4 regions of the Brenneria sp. L3-3C-1 genome follow, and region 1 is predicted to be linked to each of the others. Evidence: predicted binding sites of a transcription regulator. Region 1 holds the regulator's gene; each other region holds the start of a gene.
What was found. The regulator PurR, encoded in region 1, represses purine synthesis genes. The targets are predictions, from matches to a motif close to CANGCAAACGTTTGCNTG.
Positions count from the first base shown of each region.

Region 2: a site for PurR is predicted at 852-869, ahead of rbsD (D-ribose pyranase). Genes of this name have one in related genera too.
Region 3: a site for PurR is predicted at 987-1,004, ahead of JG725_RS12500 (NCS2 family permease). Genes of this name have one in related genera too.
Region 4: a site for PurR is predicted at 1,888-1,905, ahead of JG725_RS15885 (NCS2 family protein). Genes of this name have one in related genera too.

Region 1 covers NZ_JAEMHF010000001.1:849,637-855,314, forward strand. The annotation lists gene gloA (lactoylglutathione lyase) at 217-627, shown strand; gene rnt (ribonuclease T) at 755-1,426, shown strand; gene JG725_RS03895 (Grx4 family monothiol glutaredoxin) at 1,532-1,882, opposite strand; gene JG725_RS03900 (C40 family peptidase) at 2,222-3,052, shown strand; gene JG725_RS03905 (YnhF family membrane protein) at 3,179-3,268, opposite strand; gene purR (HTH-type transcriptional repressor PurR) at 3,658-4,689, shown strand; gene cfa (cyclopropane fatty acyl phospholipid synthase) at 5,032-5,678, shown strand, end outside.
Region 2 covers NZ_JAEMHF010000003.1:250,914-256,591, forward strand. The annotation lists gene JG725_RS10485 (YgiW/YdeI family stress tolerance OB fold protein) at 187-588, shown strand; gene rbsD (D-ribose pyranase) at 883-1,302, shown strand; gene rbsA (ribose ABC transporter ATP-binding protein RbsA) at 1,310-2,815, shown strand; gene rbsC (ribose ABC transporter permease) at 2,823-3,791, shown strand; gene rbsB (ribose ABC transporter substrate-binding protein RbsB) at 3,817-4,707, shown strand; gene rbsK (ribokinase) at 4,782-5,678, shown strand, end outside.
Region 3 covers NZ_JAEMHF010000005.1:162,118-167,795, reverse strand. The annotation lists gene JG725_RS12500 (NCS2 family permease) at 1-874, opposite strand, end outside; gene puuE (allantoinase PuuE) at 1,633-2,595, opposite strand; gene JG725_RS12490 (aspartate/glutamate racemase family protein) at 2,592-3,356, opposite strand; gene JG725_RS12485 (GntR family transcriptional regulator) at 3,353-4,075, opposite strand; gene JG725_RS12480 (NCS1 family nucleobase:cation symporter-1) at 4,228-5,678, shown strand, end outside.
Region 4 covers NZ_JAEMHF010000009.1:22,501-28,178, forward strand. The annotation lists gene JG725_RS15880 (AsmA family protein) at 1-281, opposite strand, end outside; gene JG725_RS15885 (NCS2 family protein) at 442-1,833, opposite strand; gene recG (ATP-dependent DNA helicase RecG) at 1,985-4,063, opposite strand; gene trmH (tRNA (guanosine(18)-2'-O)-methyltransferase TrmH) at 4,063-4,755, opposite strand; gene spoT (bifunctional GTP diphosphokinase/guanosine-3',5'-bis pyrophosphate 3'-pyrophosphohydrolase) at 4,761-5,678, opposite strand, start outside.

The DNA.
Region 1 (5,678 bases):
CTCCCGGCGCGATCTTCCCGCCTTACAGCCGATAAAAGGCCGCCAGAAGCGATGTGCTAACATAATTATGCCCCGGCAACGGCGGGTCGCCAGGCTTGCTGCTTTTCCCGGCAATGGCTTGGACTCAGCATATCGACAACGCTATACTTGCCTCCGGTCAGCTTTTTTCCGTCATGTTGCCGTTAATTACAGTAGCCAATCGAGGAAATTGAAATTATGCGCCTACTTCACACTATGCTGCGTGTTGGTGATTTACAACGCTCCATCGACTTTTATACCAAAGTGCTGGGTATGCGATTGCTGCGTACTAATGAAAATGCAGAGTATAAATATACCCTGGCGTTCGTCGGCTATACCGAGGAAAGCGAAGGGGCGGTCATTGAATTGACGTACAACTGGGGCATAGAGAGTTACGATCTAGGCAATGCGTACGGTCATATCGCTCTGGGCGTCGATGATGTCGCCGCCACCTGCGATCGCATTCGCCAGGCGGGGGGAAATGTGACCCGCGAAGCCGGTCCGGTAAAAGGCGGCACCACCGTCATTGCGTTCGTTGAAGATCCGGACGGTTACAAAATCGAGCTGATTGAAAGAGCGCAATCAGGTCAGGGAATTGGCAATCAGTGACGCTTTACTGGTGCCTGACAGGCACCAGTCCTTTATATGCGCCAGGCCCGGGTAAGCGGGGAATACTGCATCTCTCGCCGAAATTTGCCATAATGCGCGCTGCGTTTTGCTAAAGATTAAGAGACTAATGGCTGATAAAAATGACCTGAACGCCCTGAGCGGTCGTTTCCGCGGGTTTTACCCGGTAGTGATCGATGTTGAGACTGCCGGGTTTAATGCCAAAACCGATGCATTACTGGAAGTTGCAGCGGTAACATTAAAAATGGACGCTGATGGATGGCTACAGCCGGATGACACCATGCATTTCCACGTTGAGCCGTTCGAGGGCGCAATATTGGAACCCGCCGCGCTGGCGTTTAACGGCATTGACCCCACTAACCCATTACGCGGCGCGGTCAGCGAGTATGACGCCCTGCATGAAATTTTCAAAGTCGTGCGCAAGGGCATAAAAGATCAGGGATGCAACCGAGCAATTATCGTGGCGCATAACGCAACCTTTGATCATGGCTTCATGATGGCTGCGGCTGAACGATGCAGTTTGAAGCGCAATCCTTTCCATCCTTTCGCCACGTTTGACACGGCGGCGCTGAGCGGCCTGGTCTTGGGGCAAACCGTTCTCGCCAAAGCCTGTCTTGCCGCCGGGATCGCTTTTGACTCCAGCCAGGCGCATTCCGCACTTTACGATACCAATCAGACTGCGCTGTTGTTTTGCGAACTGGTTAACCGCTGGAAACGGATGGGCGGATGGCCTATCGCTTTTGACGAAAACCAATCAGCAACCACCTCCGTTGCCAGTTAAACCGCATTAAAAAAGACAGGGTAGCTTTCGCCACGCTGTCTTTTTTTCATCCCGCCGCAATTTTATCCGCATTGCATATGCAAGCGTATGCGACTCCCGCTGGATTTATTCCTGCCCTTCCTGCTGAGATTTATATTTTTCCGCTGTTTCTTTAATCAGCGGCTGTAACTCGCCGCGCTGATACATTTCAATAATGATGTCACAGCCACCGACCAATTCACCGTCGACCCACAGCTGGGGAAACGTCGGCCAATTTGCGTACTTAGGCAATTCGGCACGGATATCCGGGTTCTGTAGGATATCGACATAGGCGAAACGTTCGCCACAAGCCGACAACGCCTGTACCGCCTGTGCGGAAAACCCGCAACTTGGCAATTTAGGTGAACCTTTCATATACAGCAGAATCGGGTTTTCAGCGATCTGGCGCTGAATTTTTTCAATTGTCGTTGTCGTCATTCTCTTGCTTCCTTAACCTATAGGATGGCTAACGTCATGTTCATTAACCATAAGCGCTATCAGATGTGCCATTACAGCGCCATCCACTCAATGATATTGTACCGAGAGCGGCCGCCACAAAAAAACGCTATTTTTTGTAGGGATATATTTTCCCCTAGCGTACACCGCTGTTGATAAATTCACGGCAGAAAACGATGATAAATCCACCGAAAAACCATCATTAACTTTTTTTCACTATTCTGTATACACAAAGTGGTCATTCCCACTTTTTTATACGGCCGTTTTCGGGAATACTGTTCCGCTTGAACGATTTAAGGATTAAATTCGGCCATTTTCATGATGCGCGTGTTTATTGCTATTTTTATATTATTTTTCAGTAATTTACTCCCGAGCATAGCTCAGGCGACGCCGCATACGCCAAAATCATCGTCACCAAAAACCAGCGTAGGCGCCGTACCTGATGACAATCATAAAAAAAACAAACACCCCGGAAACAGCCGCAAAGCGAATACGCCGCATCCTGAGATCAATAAAGTTAAAACCGTCCGCACGACGCAGCATAAACCGCAGCAAATCGCATCAAGAACAAAGAACAACACCCCGGCGTTAATTAAGACCGGCCTCAAAAAGTCGCAGACGAAAAACGGGGTAAGACTTTCCTCGTCGAACGCCAGAGTAAAACACGGCCTTAAAAACACCGATCTAAAAAACCGGAAAAGCGAAGAGAAAGGATTGGCATTAAGCGCCGCGCATAAAAAACGCTATCAACAAGCCAAATTAACGGCGATGAACAAGCTGATGAGCCAGGTGGGAAAACCTTATCGCTGGGGCGGATCATCGCCTTTTACCGGTTTTGACTGTAGTGGTTTGGTTTATTACGCCTACAAAGACGTGGTTAAAATCCCCATCCCCCGCACGGCGAATGAAATGTATCATTTACGCGATGCGGCGCCGATTCAGAAAAGCGAATTGGAAAGCGGCGATTTGGTTTTCTTCCGCATCAACAATCGCGGCGTCGCCGATCATGTCGGGGTTTATCTGGGCAACGGGAAATTCATTCAGTCGCCGCGTACCGGCTCGGATATTCGCATTAGTAAACTGAGTGAGGATTACTGGCAGGATCATTATGTCGGCGCACGGCGCGTCGTCACTCCTCAGACCATGCGCTGACGCTGGCTCAGAGAGGGCACAACAAGCTAAACTGCGAGGCAGAAAGAATTCAGGCATGTTTTCACACCGTAAAACATGCCTGAGTAAATAGTGATAGCGTTAAACGGCGGAACGCCCCAACGCCAATTAATTCAGTACCGCGACAAAACTAAAGACAATGATCATCGCCAGCGCACCAACGGTGGTCAGCAACGACATCTTCAGGTCAGTATCCATAGGTGTCTCCTTTGCGCACACAAGTTATCGGAAGAAAGTATTGACCATCTTTGGAAGCTCAGCCCCAACCTCGGGTAAAAAACCGCTTAATGACGATAGCGATTCTTCCATAGTTTGAAAGAAAAATCTTATACCTATGTATCAATAATAGTATAAATTACCGCTTCCACTTTGGTGGCAAATCGGACAAAATCCGCTGTTTAACGACGCGCCGCGTAGTATTCGAAAAATAGTGGTCGAAAAACGTCAACCTTGCCCCTTCAGGTATAACATTCGGCATTCTCCTTCTGAAATCCTGTTTTTTCACTAAGAAAGAGAACGATAAACGCAGGCAAACGATTAACAATATACTTACGACTGTAATAAGTGCGTTCAGGAGTTATTTTTACATGGCAACGATCAAAGATGTGGCGAAACGCGCCGGCGTTTCTACCACAACCGTATCACACGTGATTAATAAAACACGTTTCGTCGCCGAAGAGACCAAGGCTGCCGTACGCGCAGCCATTAAAGAATTACACTATTCGCCCAGCGCCGTCGCCCGCAGTCTTAAAGTTAATCACACTAAATCCATTGGTTTGCTGGCGACGTCAAGTGAAGCTCCCTATTTTGCGGAAATCATAGAAGCCGTTGAAAACAGTTGCTATGCCAAAGGCTATACGCTGATTTTATGTAATTCGCATAACGAGCTTGATAAACAACGCGCCTATCTTTCCATGCTGGCGCAAAAACGCGTCGATGGCTTGCTGGTCATGTGTGCGGAATATCCACCCGAATTGCTCGCCATGCTGGAAAACTATCGCAGCATTCCGATGGTGGTTATGGATTGGGGTCAGGCGCACAGCGATTTTACCGATACCATTATCGATAACGCCTTTGAGGGCGGTTATATGGCGGGCCGTTACCTTATCGAGCGCGGTCATCGGGACATCGGCGCCATCCCCGGCATTCAAGAGCGAAATACCGGCAGCGGGCGCTATCTTGGTTTTTTAAAAGCGTTGAACGACGCCGATATTCAGATTCATGATGAATGGATCGTTCAGGGCGATTTCGAGCCGGAATCCGGCTATAAGGCGATGCACCAAATTCTGGCGCAGAAACACCGGCCGACGGCGGTGTTCTGCGGCGGGGATATTATGGCGATGGGAGCGATCTGCGCCGCCGATGAACTGGGGCTGCGCGTTCCTCAGGATATTTCGGTGATTGGCTACGACAATATCCGCCATGCCCGCTTTTTTACCCCGGCGCTGACCACCATTCATCAGCCCAAAGAACGGCTGGGGCAATCCGCTTTTTCCATGTTGCTGGACCGTATCACCAGCAAGCGTGAAGATGCCCAGGTTATCGAAGTACACCCTACCCTGATTGAGCGCCGTTCCGTTGCCGACGGTCCCTTTCGCGACTATCGACGTTACTCCTGATAACAGACGAATTTCTTATATCACGCGGCAAGATGCTTGATACCAACAACTGCTTCAGTCAATTTATACTTGTACCCCGACTGAAGCAGTCATAAACTATTTATGATTTTTTGTGACAACAATTCTATTTATCACTATCTTTTAGTGTTAAGCGCATAGGGAATGTGCGTTTTTATCTTAAGGATAAGTGCCCCTACGTATTTGCGTACCGGCTTTTCTCTTCAATTTCCTCTGACGATTCAGAGAGTAGACGATGGGCGATCCCCACCGATACCGAGAATAGGTAAAAATTGTCTATGTTTTCCTTGCGGTTTCATCATGAAAGCAAGGTAGGGAGAAGTTATGAGTTCATCATGTATAGAAGATGTGGCGGAGCTTGACCGCCATAACACATCCTGGTTCCAAATTGTGCGGGAAATGCTGGCTATCGCTGATATCAAAATCAACGGTTCCCGCCCTTTCGATATCAAAGTTAAAAATCCTGATTTTTTTAAGCGCGTATTGCGTGAAGGATCATTGGGATTGGGTGAAAGCTATATGGATGGCTGGTGGGAGTGCGAGAGACTAGACATATTTTTTCATCGCGTATTACGCGCCGGATTGGATGAAAAAATCCCCCACCATCTCAAAGATATCTTGCGCATCGCTGCCGCACGGCTGATAAATTTACAATCCAAAAAGCGCGCCTGGATAGTCGGCAAAGAGCACTATGATTTAGGCAACGACTTATTTTCGCTGATGCTGGATCCCGCGATGCAGTACTCATGCGGCTACTGGAAACAGGCGTCCACGCTGGAGCAGGCTCAGCAAGACAAGCTGGCGATGATCTGCGAAAAGCTGCAACTCAAACCAGGAATGAAACTGTTGGATATCGGCTGTGGCTGGGGCGGATTGGCGGAATTTGCCGCTCGCCGGTATGGCGTCTCGGTCTGCGGCGTCACCATTTCCAAAGAACAGCAGAAGCTGGCGCAGGAGCGCTGCAAAGATCT
Region 2 (5,678 bases), on a different contig from region 1:
TAACGCACGGCGCTGGCAACCAGAAAACCGTCAAACGCGGAGCGCTTCGCAGTATTTATTAAAGATAAGGAAATCTGACCTATCCTTAAGATCCTGTTAAGAACATTTTGTTTTACTTTGCGCGTAAAACAAATCACGCGCAGTTTTGCTGCGCGGCAAATCGAAAGAAACTAAGGAAACCAAGCTATGAAAAAAACAGCTGCTGTATTCGCTATCGCCGCACTGTGTGCCGCACCGGTTTTCGCCGCACAAACCGGCGGGTTTGTCGATCCTAAAGCGCCTGCCGCTCATAGCCAGAATGCCGCTGGCGGATTTATCGGCCCTCAGGGGAGCGTAACGACGGTTGCGAAAGCCAAAGAGATGAAAGACGACAGTTGGGTTATCCTGCAAGGCACCATCGAACAGCGCATCGGGGGCGAAGACTATCTGTTCCGCGACGAGTCAGGCACCATCACGGTTGAAATCGATGATAAATACTGGAACGGGCAGACCATTACCCCTCAGGATAAGGTTGAACTGCAAGGGGAACTGGATAAAGGGTTCAGTTCGGCCGAGTTGGATGTCAAACAGGTGAGAAAAATCCAGTAGTAACATCATACTATTAGCCGATGGGCGGATAATACGCCGCCCTTTTGTCCAACATTGATTAATCCAGCTAATGGGTGGATACAAGACGAATACGTTTTTTCAAATCCACTTTTTGTCTTCGCGCCATCTTTTCAGCGTTCATCAACAGCTCTCTTCCCAAAGCGCCCGTTTTTTCCCGCGCGCGAGCGAAACGTTTCGATAACGATCACATTTTCGTTACGTCCTCTTTGCCTTTCTAACTTATCTTTTTCTAATATGACCATCAGCGAAACGTTTCGCTGATGGGATAAAAAGATGAAAAAAGCGGTATTACTGAACTCTGAGGTTTCTGCTGTTATTTCCCGTTTGGGGCATACCGACCAGGTAGTGATTTGTGATGCAGGGTTGCCTATTCCTGACACCACGACCCGAATCGATCTGGCATTAACGCATAACGTTCCAGGATTTTTGCAGGTTGTGGATGCGGTAATCAGTGAGATGCAGGTAGAGGCCGCCATTCTGGCGGAAGAGATCGTCGAAAAAAATCCAACACTCCATGACGCATTACTTGATCAATTAAAACAACTTGAGCGACACCAGGGAAACTCAATTGAATTGCATTATATCAGCCATGAAGTTTTTAAAACCCAAAGCGGGAAAAGCCGGGCCATCATTCGCAGTGGAGAATGTTCCCCGTATGCCAATGTCATCCTTTGTGCTGGCGTAACGTTCTGAGGCATCAATGCAACCTTTACTGCAACTGCAAGGAATTAATAAGGCTTTCCCCGGCGTTAAGGCGCTTTCCGGCGCTGCATTAAATGTTTACCCGGGAAGAGTGATGGCGCTGGTGGGCGAGAATGGCGCCGGTAAATCCACCATGATGAAAGTGCTGACCGGTATCTACGACAAAGATTCCGGCAGCGTGCATTTCCTGGGAAAAGAAGTGGAGTTTAACGGCCCTAAAGCCTCACAGGAGGCGGGGATTGGCATTATTCATCAGGAACTTAACCTTATCCCCCAACTCACCATCGCCGAGAATATTTTCCTGGGACGGGAATTCACCAATCGCTTTGGCCGCATTGACTGGAAGAAGATGTACACGGAGGCCGACAAACTGCTGAAGCGCCTGAATCTGCGCTATGACAGTCGCCGCATGGTGGGCGAATTGTCGATTGGCGATCAGCAGATGGTGGAGATTGCCAAAGTTCTGAGCTTTGAATCGAAAGTCATCATTATGGATGAGCCCACCGATGCGCTGACGGACACGGAAACCGCGTCGCTATTCAGCGTGATCAAAGAACTGCGGGCCCAGGGGCGCGGCATTGTTTACATTTCTCACCGTCTGAAAGAAATTTTTGAAATATGCGACGACGTCACCGTGTTCCGTGACGGCCAGTTCATCGGCGAACGCTCGGTCAGCGAGTTGCAGGAAGATCGGCTTATTGAAATGATGGTGGGCCGTAAGCTTGAAGAGCAGTATCCGCGACTGAATCAAACGCCGGGAGACGTCCGTCTGCTGGTGAAAAATCTTTCCGGGCCGGGGGTCGACGCCGTTAGCTTTATCGTTCGCAAAGGGGAAATTCTTGGTGTGGCGGGGTTAATGGGGGCCGGCCGTACCGAGTTGATGAAGATCCTTTACGGCGCCCTGCCGCGCACCAATGGCTATGTGGCGCTGGATGGCCGTGAAGTGGTGACCCGCAGACCGCAGGATGGTTTGGCGAACGGCATTGTCTATATATCTGAAGATCGAAAACGTGATGGGCTGGTGCTCGGCATGTCGGTCAAAGAGAACATGTCATTAACCGCGCTGCGTTACTTCAGCCGTCGCGGCGGGCAACTCAGGCACCCTGAAGAGCAGTTGGCCGTCGGCGATTTTATCCGCCTGTTTAATATCAAGACGCCGTCAATGGAACAGCCTGTCGGGTTGTTATCCGGCGGAAACCAGCAAAAAGTGGCGATCGCCCGTGGGTTAATGACTCGCCCGAATGTACTGATCCTTGATGAGCCTACCCGCGGCGTCGACGTGGGGGCGAAGAAAGAAATTTACCAGTTAATCAATCAGTTCAAACAAGAAGGGCTGAGCATCATCCTGGTGTCGTCCGAAATGCCCGAAGTTTTAGGAATGAGCGATCGCATTATTGTGATGCATGAAGGCCGTTTGAGCGGTGATTTTCCGATTGAACAAGCCACCCAGGAAGCGCTGATGGCAGCGGCCGTTGGTAAGCAATACGGCGTAAAGCAGGAGTAAGTCAGACATGAGTTCCCAATCTATCACGGCAAAACGCTGGTTCAGCAAAGAATGGCTATTGGAGCAGAAATCGCTGATCGCCCTGCTGATCCTTATTGCGGTTGTTTCCGCCATGAGTCCGAATTTTTTCACCCTCAACAACCTGTTCAATATTCTCCAGCAAACGTCGGTGAATGCCATTATGGCGGTGGGAATGACGCTGGTCATTCTCACTTCCGGCATCGATCTTTCCGTGGGTTCTTTGCTGGCGCTGACCGGCGCGGTTGCCGCCTCGATTGTCGGTCTTGAGGTTAATGCGCTGCTGGCGGTTTTCGGGGCATTGGCATTAGGCGCGATTATTGGCGCGGGGACGGGTGTTATTGTTTCCAAAGGCAGGGTTCAGGCGTTTATCGCCACGTTGGTGATGATGCTGTTGTTGCGCGGCGTGACCATGGTTTATACCAATGGCAGTCCAATCAACACCGGTTTTTCCGATGTAGCGGACACCTTTGGCTGGTTCGGCATCGGCCGTCCCTTGGGTATTCCCACGCCGATCTGGATTATGGCCATCGTATTTGCGGCGGCCTGGTACATGCTTCATCACACCCGGTTAGGCCGTTATATCTATGCGCTGGGCGGGAATGAAGCCGCCACCCGACTGTCCGGCATCAGCGTTGATAAAATTAAAATCATCGTCTATTCCCTGTGCGGCCTGTTATCCGCACTGGCGGGAATCATCGAAGTAGCGCGTTTATCGTCGGCTCAGCCTACCGCTGGAACAGGCTATGAGCTTGATGCCATCGCGGCCGTGGTGCTGGGGGGCACGAGTCTGGCCGGCGGCAAAGGGCGTATTGTCGGCACATTGATAGGCGCGCTGATCCTGGGGTTCCTTAACAATGGATTGAATTTGTTAGGTGTTTCTTCTTACTACCAGATGATCGTCAAAGCAGTCGTCATTTTGCTGGCGGTTTTGGTAGATAACAAAAGCAGTAAATAACCTTTATTCACACAGGAATTGAGCTATGAATATGAAAAAACTGGCTACTCTGGTTTCTGCTGTTGCGTTGAGCGCGACTGTCAGCGCCAATGCATTAGCAAAAGATACGATTGCTCTGGTGGTATCAACATTGAATAACCCGTTCTTTGTGTCGATGAAAGAAGGGGCGCAGAAGGAAGCTGACAAACTGGGCTATAACCTGGTGGTGCTGGATTCTCAGAATAACCCGGCTAAAGAGCTGGCTAACGTTCAGGACCTGACGGTTCGCGGCACGAAAGTGTTGCTAATTAACCCGACCGACTCCGATGCGGTCGGTAACGCTATCAAGCTGGCTAATCAGGCGAAAATTCCGGTGATCACGCTCGATCGCGTAGCCAGCAGCGGTGAGGTTATCAGCCATGTGGCTTCTGACAACGCCTTTGGCGGTAAAGTCGCCGGCGATTTTATTGCCAAACAAGCGGGTGAAGGCGCCAAAATCATTCAATTGGAAGGCATCGCCGGAACGTCAGCGGCGCGTGAGCGCGGCGCGGGATTTATGAAATCGGCTGAAAAGAACAAATTCGCGATCCTGGCTAGTCAACCCGCCGACTTCGATCGAACCAAAGGCTTGAACGTTATGCAGAACCTGTTGACCGCGCATCCCGATGTGCAGGCCGTATTTGCTCAGAATGACGAAATGGCGCTCGGCGCGTTGCGTGCGCTGCAAACCGCAGGTAAAAACGATGTGCTGGTGGTGGGATTTGACGGTACGGAGGATGGCGTGAAGGCGGTTGAGTCAGGCAAACTGGCGGCAACGGTCGCGCAACGTCCCGATCAGATCGGCGTCATCGGTGTTGAAACTGCGGATAAGGCGCTGAAAGGCGAGAAAATACAGGCCATTATTCCAGTTGATCTGAAACTGGTGACTAAACAATAAAAAGATAAAGAAAAGCAGGGCGAGCGCCACCGTATCAACGGTGGCGCATAATAAACATGTCGGAATTCAGCATAATGAAAACGGGTAAGCTGGTGGTGCTGGGCAGTATTAATGCTGACCATATTCTCAATCTGGAGCAGTTTCCCCGCCCGGGTGAAACGGTGATCGGTAAGCAATATCGAATCGCTTTCGGCGGCAAAGGCGCCAATCAGGCGGTAGCGGCCGGCCGAAGTGGAGCGGATATCTCGTTTATTGCTTGTGTCGGCGATGATGATATCGGGGCGCGGATTCGCCAGCAGTTGTCCGATGACAGAATTGACGTTTCGGCGGTTGAGGCTGTCGCTAACGAAACAACCGGCGTGGCCTTAATCTTTGTAAACGGCGAGGCGGAGAATATCATCGCGATTAATGCCGGCGCCAATGCTGCGGTTACGCCTGACTATCTGAACCGTCACCAGCAGCAGATAATTGATGCCGACGCCTTGCTTATGCAGTTGGAATCGCCGCTGGAAACCGTTCTTGCTTCAGCCAGGCTGGCGCATGAGAATCACACCCGCGTTATCCTTAACCCCGCGCCAGCCTGTGAACTGCCCGATGAATTGTTGTCGTTGATCGATATCATCACGCCGAATGAAACGGAAGCCCAGCGCCTGACGGGGATCGCCGTCAACACAGAAGACGACGCTGCCCGCGCCGCTCGGGTATTGCACCAAAAGGGCATCGCGACCGTGTTGATCACGTTAGGCAGCCGGGGCGTCTGGTTGAGTGAAAATGGTCAGGGGCAACGTATCCCCGGCTATCGGGTTCAGGCTGTGGACACCATTGCCGCCGGGGACACGTTCAACGGCGCGCTGGTAACGGCGCTGTTGGAGAATCAGTCGATGTTGTCTGCCGTAAAGTTCGCTCATGCCGCCGCCGCGATTGCCGTCACCCGCCCGGGCGCTCAGCCTTCCGTTCCGTGGCGTGAAGAG
Region 3 (5,678 bases), on a different contig from region 1:
GCAGGTTGGCCTGCCCCGCCACCGCACGAATGGTGCCGGTGGCGTCAAAGACCGCCGTCATCACCAGCGCCAGTACGCTTGGCAAAATCACCGGCTGCAACGCGCCCATGATATCCAGGCTGAAGATCAGCGACGTGCCGTCCGCCCCCGTCAGACTGGGCCACGCAAACCAGCCCTGATATTTCACATTCGGATCGAAAATCAGACCGAGGACGGAAATCACGATGATCACCAGCAAAATACCGCCCGGTACGCGACGTTTTTCCAGACCGATGGTGGCCGCCAACCCGAGCAGCGCCATAATAACCGGGAAAGAAGTAAAATCGCCCAGCGCAACCGGCAAGCCGTCAAGCGGGTTTTTAATCACCAGACCGATCCCGTTGGCGGCAATAATCAACAGAAACAGGCCGATACCGATGCCGGTTCCGTGAGCCACCCCGAGCGGCAGGTTACGCAAAATCCAGGTGCGGATCCCGGTGGCGGAGATAATGGTGAACAATACCCCCATCAGGAAAATCGCGCCCAACGCGACCGGCACGCTGATCTGCTGGCCCAATACCAGACTGAACGCGGTAAACGCGGTCAGAGAAATGGCGCAGCCAATCGCCATCGGCAGATTGGCCCATAAGCCCATCAGTAATGAACCAAAACCGGCAACCAGACAGGTGGCGACAAACACCGCCGTCGGCGGAAAGCCGGCTTTACCCAGCATACCCGGAACAACGATAACCGAGTAAACCATGGCCAGAAAGGTGGTTAGCCCTGCCAACACTTCCTGACGCACGTTGCTGCCACGCTGGGTAATATTAAAAAATGCATCAAGCGCGCCGTGCGAACGGGCCGCACTATCAGCCTGACGAGTGGTATTTGACATGGTGGTATCCCCTGAGATGTCATCATTATTAAGGTAAATCGTAAGCGGTTCACCCAGCCTTGCACCGGGTATGGTCGGCAAACGCCCATCCACAAAGAACCATCAGGCCGTGCACGCAAACGATTAACTCGCTGAATGCAAAACCTCAAAATTTCGCCGGGTCAATTGAAGCAAACGATTATCCTGCTTCCCCGACGTCTATTTCAACTGCTATTCAAGACTATTTACCAATAGTTGCCGCGTAATACCCCACCGGCCGTCCCACTGACGCCAACGCGATCGTCGTCGAACCGCCTGGTGGGAAAACAGAGGATCGTCAGCGAAAACCAAACAATCAAAACGACGGTTTATTTCAAACAAACTGCATAATCATTTTTTTGTGATTTGCGTCACAAAAAAATTGACCCACCATATCGACGCGAGTATGCTTTAAAACGTGAAGAGCATCACAGAATTGGATTAATCTACGAGGAAGCTGAAATGAAACTGGTAAAAAAAATCATCGTTGCGTTTGAAAACATCAACGTAAACTTCGGCACATTCAACCTGTAAGATCAGCAAAAGTGAGAAGAATAAAGATGAGAGTTGTCCGTAAAATCAATCAATTGCTAAAAGCGTTGGGCAAAAACTATCACGGTTTCAACTCCCACGCCATCTTCCGTTAATCGCATCAAGTGTGATGACAAAAATTTAAATGGCTGCCATCGGGCGGCCATTTTTGTTTTCATCGGTACAGCGCTTTTTTCGCCGCGCTGCAATCACCACGATGTCGGGTAAGGATGATGCCGGATCCAGTGATCGGCAATATCCTGACGACGACAGATCCATACGCGATCGTGCTGCTGGATATAGTCGAGAAAGCGCTGCAACGCCCGAAAGCGCCCTGGTCGCCCAAGCAAACGGCAGTGCATACCGATCGACAGCATTTTCGGCGACGTCTCGCCTTCGGCATACAACACATCAAAGCTGTCTTTCAGGTAGGTAAAAAACTGATCGCCGCTGTTAAAACCCTGCGGCGAAGCAAAACGCATATCATTGGCTTCCAGCGTGTAGGGCACAACCAGATGCGGCCGGATCTCTCCGTCAGAACGCGTTACCGGCATCCAGAACGGCAGATCGTCACCATAATAGTCGCTGTCATACAGAAAGCCGCCGTGATCGACCACCAACTGACGCGTATTGGGGCTATCGCGTCCGGTGTACCAGCCCGCCGGCGGTTGACCGAACAATGCGGTCAACACCTCCACCGCTTTTTGCATATGCAGCCGCTCGGTATCGATATCCATATTCTGATAGTGGATCCAACGCCAGCCGTGGCTGACCACATCGTAACCAGCGGACGTAATGGCTTCCACCACCGCCGGATTGCGAGCCAGCGCCATGGCGACGCCAAACACCGTTAACGGCAATCCGCGACGCTGAAACTCCTGATGAATACGCCAGAATCCGGCCCGGGAACCGTACTCATACAACGAATCCATCGACATATGGCGATCGGGATAGCTGGCCGCGCCGATGATATCGGAAAGAAACTGTTCCGAACCGGCATCGCCATGCAGCACATGGTTTTCCGATCCTTCCTCATAGTTCAGCACAAACTGTACGGCAATTCGCGCCTGCCCCGGCCAGTTGGCGTGCGGCGGCTTGCCGGCATAACCGATCAGATCGCGCGGATAGCGGCTATCAATCTCCTCCAGCGCTATTCCCGGTTGTCTTTTCATACTGCCTTCCTTAACGACTGTGTTTCACGTAACTGGCTGAATATTCCGGTCAGCGGTTTGGCGATTGGATAATCGAGATCGCCACGCTTGCTGGTAGTCAGCCCCAGCGACGCCAATGACTCGATCAACTTGACCGCCGAACTGACGCCATCAATAACCGGGATCCCTAATTCCTGCGTGAGCGCCAACGCCAGATCGGCCATGCCGCCGCAGCCCAGCACGATCGCGCCGGTATCATCCTGACGGCTGGATTGTATACACAATTCCCGCACCTTCTGTTGCGCCACGCCCGCATCCTCTTCCAGCGCCAGCACCGGCAGGTCGATGGCATGCAGCCCGGCACAATGATGTTCAAAGCCATAACGTTGCAATAAATGACGGGCGATAATCAGCGTGCGCGGCAACGTCGTGACGATCGAAAAGCGCGTCGCCACCAGCGTCGCCATATGCATGGCGGCTTCGGCAATCCCCACCACCGGCGCGCTAGCCAGCTCACGGGCCGCCAGCAACCCCGGGTCGCCGAAACAGGCGATAACATGCCCCTGAACGCCCTGCTCCTTCCCTTTCCTCACCTGCTCCAGCACGCCAATCGCGGCAATCGCCTCATCAAAGTGGCCTTCAATCGACGGCACGCCGTGCGATGGGCTGACGGCGATAATTTCCGTTCCCGGCGCCGCAACGCGACGGGCCGCGTCGCCGATAGTCTCGGTCATGGCAAGACTGGTATTCGGGTTGATGACCTGTATCACACATGAACTCATGCTTTGCGCCCCTTAAGGTGACCAAACAGGCGAGAAAAATCAGGCGCGATCTCTTTGTCGCGATCAAAACGCAGGCTGGCGACGATATCGGCAAAGTGGTGCTGCATTGCGGTCGATAGCGCGTCGGCCTTTTTCTCACGCAACAGCGTGAAAAGATCGTGGTGATCGTGACCACGGCATCCCTGCTGCCACGGCGCGCCATAGGCCGCGATAACCAACGACGATCGCAGAGTTAACTGCGACACCATGCCAGTCAGCACGGTATTGCCGGAGATTGCCTGTATCTGAATATGAAAAGCGGCGGACAGACGGATCGCTTCCGGCCCGTTTTGATCGCGGTGAGCCTGCTGTTCCGCCTGTAACAGGTTTTCCAGCGCAACCAGATGGGGGGACTGGCAGTGCGCCACCACCTGCGGCAGGTTGGCGCACTCCAGTATGCTGCGGGTTTGGAAAATCTCTTGCGCTTCTTCTACCGACGGCGTGGCGACATGCGCACCTCGTTTGGGCGTTAAGGTGATCATTTGCACCGTGGCAAGGCGTTGCAGCACTTTTCTGATCCCGGTGCGGCTGACGTCAAATACCTCCGCCAGCGCTTCCTCAGGCAATTTTGTTCCCGGCAATAGCTGATGCTCAACGATCGCATTCAGCAAGGCGTGATAGATAACTTCATCTTTTTGTTCAAAAAACGGAGCTTGCTCAAGTCCATAGGTATAATTCATCGGTTTATCCCGTCATCACATTATTGCTAAATCGTATACTGATTAATCTATTTTTTGTATACAAAAAAACAATTTTGGCCTAATTAATGCAATTCCTTTTGCATACATCGATTTGGTTAATTTCTCGGTCGTAGTCAAAAGGAGCAGATTCCATGCCAGAAAATAATACGTTAGACAATGACGCTCAGGCACATTACAGCCCCAGATTATGCAATGAGGATCTGGCCCCCACCCGCGTTCAAACCTGGTCCTGGTACAACATCTTTTCGTTCTGGATGTCTGATGTCCACAGCATGGGAGGCTACGTCGTCGCCGCCAGTTTCTTTACGCTGGGGTTGGCGAGCTGGCAGGTGCTGCTGTGCCTGTTGGTGGGAATTTGTATCGTGCAGCTATGCGCCAATCTGGTGGCGAAACCCAGCCAGATGAGCGGCGTGCCCTACGCGGTGATTTGCCGTCAAGCCTTCGGCGTCTTTGGCGCCAATATTCCGGCGGTTATTCGCGGGCTGATCGCCTTCGCCTGGTATGGCATTCAGACCTATCTGGCCGCCCACGCGCTAATGCTGGTGCTGCTTAAGTTCACTCCCTCGCTTCAGCCGCTCACACAAAGTCACTGGCTCGGCCTGTCCGCGCTGGGGTGGATCTGCTTTGGCGTGATGTGGCTGTTGCAAGCCATGGTGTTCTGGCACGGCATGAGCGCCATCAAGCGCTTTATTGATATTGCCGGGCCGGCAGTCTATGTTGTGATGTTGGCGCTGGCCGGATGGATTGTTTATAAAACCGGGCTGGAAAATATCTCGTTTACCCTGAGCAGCAAACAACTTACCGTCGGCGAGCAAACGTGGCAGATGATTACGGCAACGGCGCTGGTGGTTTCTTATTTTTCAGGCCCGTTGCTCAACTTTGGCGATTTCTCCCGCTATGGGAAAAGTATGCAGGAAATCCGCCGCGGCAACCGCTGGGGACTACCGTTTAACTTCCTGCTGTTTTCCATTGTGACGGTGGTGATTGTCTCCGGCACGCAATCGTTGTTTGGTCAAATGATTACCGATCCGATAGAAACCGTCAGCCGCGTGGGTAACAGCGTTGCCGTCGCGCTGGGCTTACTGACCATGATTGTGGCGACCATTGGTATCAATATCGTGGCGAACTTTGTTTCTCCGGCGTTTGATTTCTCCAACTGCTCGCCCCAGCGCATCAGCTTCCGCACCGGCGGGATGATCGCCGCCGTGGGTTCTGTGCTGCTCACGCCGTGGAACCTGTTTAACTCCCCGGAACTGATCCATTACACGCTGGATGTGCTGGGCGCCTTTATCGGCCCGCTGTTCGGCATCCTGCTGACCGATTTCTACCTGATCAAAGGGGCAAAAGTGCATGTGGACGATTTGTTCGACGATACGCCCAAAGGGCGCTATTGGTATCGCAACGGATTTAACCCCAAGGCAGTGCTGGCGCTGCTTCCGTCGGTGGCGATTGGTTTGATCATCAGCTTCACGCCGGGATGGCATGCGGTGGCGAACTTTAGCTGGTTTATTGGCGCATTTCTTGGCGCCGGCTGTTATCGCTATCTGGCGCGCCATGAACGCGCGGCGAATGTACCGGCCAT
Region 4 (5,678 bases), on a different contig from region 1:
TCGGTTATCTGACGCGCGCTCAGCCCTGCCGAAATTTGTTTGGCGGTCAGCGTCGGCGGCTGATCCTTATGGCCGAATATGACGTCCTTCAGCAGAATCCGATCGGGCTTGGACCAGCTATGGTCAATTTTCCCCAATGAGATCTGATAGTCCGTGTTTTGATTCACCCAGTTGCCGATCCGGCTTGAGGCCCAGGTGGTTTGCAGTATTACGTACAATATCACCAGCGCCAGTAATGCCAGCAGCAGTAGGGTCAGCAATAATTTCCCGATAAATCTCATCGTGTCAGTCCATGCCAGTCGTCAGGGATAACTGTTTTTATGCCGCAATTACCCCGCAGGCTCAATAGCTAATGCTGTTACAGACCGTAAAAAGCGACCGGTGTTGCACCCGCGGTCGCTTTTATTCACGCTTATCAGAAATTATTGAAGCGAGTACGAATTATTTTTCTTCCGGGGGGAAAACCAGATTCAGCACAATCGCCGTAATACCGCCGGCGGCGATACCGGAAGACAGCAGCGTTTTCATCCAGTCGGGTGCGAATTGCAGAATCAGCGGTTGCTGCGAAACCCCCAGCCCCACGGCCAACGAGAGGGCGATAATCATGATGGCGCGACGGTTCAGCGGTTCACGCGACACGATACGCACGCCGGAAGCGGCGATCGTACCAAACATGACGATGGTTGCGCCGCCGAGCACCGGTTCCGGAATATGCTGCACAAAGCCGCTGACCGCCGGGAACAGCCCCAGAATAATCAGCATCAGCGCCACCACAAAGCCGACGTAGCGGCTGGCGACGCCGGTAAGCTGGATAACGCCGTTATTCTGGCCGAAACAGGAGTTTGGAAAGGTGTTGAAGACGGCGGACAGACAAGAGTTCAGGCCGTTCGCCAGTACGCCGCCTTTCAGACGCTTCATGTACAACGGCCCGCTGACCGGCTGTTCTGAGACATCGGATGTGGCGGTGATATCGCCGATGGTTTCCAGCGATGTCACCATAAACACCAGCATCAGCGGGATCAGCAGATTCCAGTCAAAGCCCAGGCCGTAATAGAGCGGCGTGGGCACCATGATGAATGAATGCTGTTCCGCCGGCGCGCTGTCGGGCAACATCCCCATCAGCCAGGCGCCCAGATAACCGACCGCCATGGCGATGACCAGTGAGGCCACGCGCAGATAAGGGTTACGCTGGCGGTTCAGCAGGATAATGATCAACAGTACGATACCCGCCAGCAACAGATTCTTCGGTGCGCCAAAGGTGTTGTTATTCATTGCCGCATAGCCGCCGCCGATGGAGGTCAGGCCGACCTGAATCAGCGACAGACCGATGATCATCACCACAATGCCGGATACCAGCGGCGTAATGATTCGGCGCGCAAGGTGCAAGAAGCGCGACAGAATAACTTCCGTCATGGAGGCGACCATTAGCGTGCCAAACAGCGCCGCCATCATGGTGGGGACGTCCGCTCCGCCATTTTTCAGCGCCAGCCCGCCCATGATTAATGGCGTAACGAAGTTAAAGCTGGTGCCTTGAATGGACAGTAGACCCGATCCTACCGGCCCCCAGGTTTTTATTTGCAGAATAGAGGCCAGACCGGAAGCGAACAGCGACATACTGATGATGTGTTGCGTATCTTGCGCGGGTAAACCAAGCGCCTGACAGATCAACAGCGCGGGAGTGATCACCGCGACAAACATCGCCAGCAGGTGCTGGCTGGCGGCAAACAGGGTTTGCGGCAGAGGAGGACGGTCTTCCAGACGATAAATCAACTCGCTGTGCTTGGGCGCGGCGGGACTGTCGGTTTGGTGGGTATCCGTGGTGGCGGTCGTCATAATAGTTGGCGTTCCTGAAACGACAAAGAGGGCATTTTAATGATCTCTTTAACAAAAGCAAACGTTTGCGGAACGGCGTTTCCGATATGAAATTTGTCTGGCTGGTAATGCCTTATTATTTAAAGGGATATTGTGCTGAATGATGGCGCCGTCAGGCATTGGTATAACGGGTTCTTTCGGGTAACCAGCGTTCAATCAACGCCTTGGCGTGTTCCGGGTAGCGTTGGTGGAGATGACGGGCGACGCGCTGCACCTGCGGGATCAGTGCCTGATCGCGGAGTAAATCGGCGACTTTAAATTCCGCGGCGCCGGTTTGGCGCGTACCCAGCAGTTCACCCGGGCCGCGAATTTCCAAATCACGTTGCGCAATGACAAAGCCATCGTTGCTGTCGCGTAATACCTGAAGCCGTTTTTGCGCCGTTTTGCTCAACGGGGTTTTGTAAAGCAGCACACAATGAGAAGCGACCGCGCCCCGTCCAACGCGGCCGCGTAACTGGTGAAGCTGCGCTAGGCCAAGCCTTTCTGGATTTTCGATAATCATCAGGCTGGCGTTAGGCACGTCAACCCCCACTTCAATCACCGTGGTGGCGACCAACAATTGCAGTTCGCCTTGTTTAAAAGCCTGCATGACTGCCTGTTTTTCCTGCGCTTTCATGCGTCCGTGGACTAATCCGACGGTGATGTCAGGCAGGGCGGCGGTTAATTCCTGGCAGGTCGCTTCGGCGGCCTGGGCTTCCAACAGATCGGATTCTTCAATCAGCGTACAGACCCAATAGGCTTGCCGGCCTTCTTGCCGGCAGGCGTTATCGACACGTTGAATAATCTCATTACGGCGCGTATCCGGTATGGCAACCGTGGTGACGGGCGTTCTGCCTGGCGGCAGTTCATCAATGACCGAGGTATCCAGATCGGCGTAAGCCGTCATCGCCAGCGTGCGGGGGATCGGGGTGGCGGTCATAATCAACTGATGTGGGTGGAACCCCTGTTGTTCGCCTTTTTCCCACAATGCCAGACGCTGATGTACGCCGAAACGGTGTTGTTCATCAATAATCACCAGCGCCAGCCCGTTGAATTTGACCTGTTGCTGGAAGATGGCGTGAGTGCCCACGACCATGGATACCTGACCGCTGGCAATGGCGTCCTGCTGCGCCTGTCGGGCTTTTCCTTTCTGCTTGCCGGCCAGCCAGCCCACCTCAATCCCCAGCGGCGCAAACCACTGGCGAAAGTTATGGGCATGTTGTTCCGCCAGCAGCTCGGTCGGCGCCATTAGCGCGACCTGTTTTCCGTTCGCTATCGCCCGTAGCGCGGCCAGCGCGGCAACCAGCGTTTTTCCTGACCCGACATCCCCTTGTACCAATCGCATCATGGGGAACTCTTTTGCCAGATCGGCTTCAATTTCACCAACCACGCGTTCCTGCGCGGCAGTCGGCGTAAACGGCAGCGCCGTCAGCAGGCGTAGTTTAAGAGAATCATCAGCCGCCAGGGATAATGCCCGGTAGCTTTGCGCGCCGGCGCGAACGGCCAGCATGCTTAAGTTATGCGCCAGCAGTTCTTCCATAATCAGCCGCTGTTGCGCCGGGTGTTTACCCAGTTCCAGTTCGCTGAGTTGAATGTCCGGCGGGGGACGGTGCAGGATATGCAGGGCTTCGGGCAGGCTGATGAGCGATCGACTCAGTTCTTGCGGCAGCAGTTCGTCGATCGGATTGGCGTCCAGCAGCGCCAGCGCCTGATCGGTCAGTTTACGCAATGTTGCCTGACGAACGCCTTCGGTGGTGGGATAAACCGGCGTCAGCGATCCCTGTAATTCCACCGGTGTGTTATCGCCCTGTAGGTGATATTCCGGGTGGATAATTTCAGCGCCGATTTTGCCGCGCTTGATTTCACCGTAGGCGGTGACCCGCTGACCCGGCGCCAGACTGTTCTTCATGGCGGCGTTGAAATTGAAAAAACGCATGGTCAGCACGCCGCTGCCATCGCTGATTTGGCAAGTCAGCATACGCCGATTGCCGAAGGTAATGTCGTGGCGCAGAATTTCGCCTTCCACCGTGGCAAACATGCCGGGGAGCAGGTCGCCAATCGGGTAAAGGCGAGTGCGGTCTTCGTAGCGTAACGGCAGATGCAGCAACAGATCCTGCACGGTTTCCAGCCCGAGGCGGGCAAGTTTAGCCGCCTGACTGCTACCCACGCCGGCAAGCGTGCTCAACGGTTGGGTATTCAGGCGGCCTTTCATCAGCGCTCCGAGGATTGCATTGAGGCCCACCAGGCGGTATCGGCAACGATCTGGCCGCTGCTATCAATATAAGGGCGCGGCAGACCCTTACGTTTGGCGACTCGCGCCAGTACCGGGTAGCCGCCTTCAAACAGCAACCGCTGTTGCTCTTCTTCGTCCAATGGGCTGTCCTCGCGCTGGTACATGCCGGCTAACTGACGCTGGCGCTGAGCTTCATACAGAATCAATGCGGATGCGACGGAGACATTCAGCGACTGCACCATGCCGGTCATCGGAATAATGATATCTTTATCGGCCAGTTTTAGCGCTTCCGGGCTAATACCGGTTTTTTCCTGCCCCAGTAAAATACAGGTCGGGCGGGTATAATCAATGTCGCGGAAATCGACGGCCTGTTCAGAAAGGTGCGTCGCCAGAATCTGCATGCCTGCCGTTTGCAGGTGGCTGACGGCGTCATGAATGGTGCGATGGGTTTTAACCTGTACCCAGCTATTGCTGCCGGCGGCGGAAGATACCAGCGTTTTCATTCTGCTGGTGGGCCATATGGCATGGATCTGATGGACGCCCACGGCATCGGCCGTACGAATAACGGCGGAAACATTATGCGGCTTATGCACCTGCTCCATGCAGATTGTCAGATCAGGCTGACGGCAGGTCAGCATCTCTCTTATGCGTGCATAGCGTTGAGGCGTCATAACGGTTAATTTCGGTTACGGTTAACTTTTATTACATCCGGCATTACGCGGATTTTGCGCATAATATTCGCCAGATGAACGCGGTCGAGCGTGGTGAGTCGGATAAACGCGCTGTATACGCGGCCGTCTTTTTCTTCGGTATTGATGCTCTGGATATTTGAGTTCGCCGTATTAATTGCGGCAGCCAGATTAGCCAGCGCGCCCTGATGGTTGAACATATCCACCTTGATTTCGGCGATAAATTCTTGATCGGTCACCTTATCCCACTCCACGGCCATAAACTTTTCCGGCTCTTTCTGATAACCGCGGATGTTGCGGCAGGATTCGTGGTGGATAACCAGTCCTTTACCGGGGCTGACGTGAGCGATAATCGGATCGCCCGGAATAGGGCGACAGCATTTGGCGAATGAAATCATCACGCCATCCGCGCCTTTAATCGGCAATTTGCGCAGCCCGGTATTTTCCAACTGGGATTGTTCGTTCAGCAGATTTTTCGCCACCACCACGCTCATGGCATTGCCCAGCCCGATTTCCGCCATCAGATCGTCCAGCGTGGCAAGCTTCATTCGGTCAAGCTCAAGCTGAATATTTTTTTCCGGAATATCAGACAGTTTACGGCCGCTGCCCAGAGCATGGTTCAGCAAACGACGGCCCAGACTGACGGAGTCATCGCGCTTAAGGTTTTTCAGCATCTGGCGGATTTTGGCGCGCGCTCGAGAGCTGACGACGAAGTTCAGCCAGGCGGCGTTTGGTCTGGCGCCTGGCGCGGTAATGATCTCAATGGTCTGCCCGCTGGTCAGCGGCTGCGACAACGGATAGGGCTGGCGATCGACTCTGGCGCCGACGCAGGCATGACCGATATCGGTATGTACGGCATAGGCGAAATCGACCGGCGTTGCGCCGGCGGGCAATTCCACAATCCG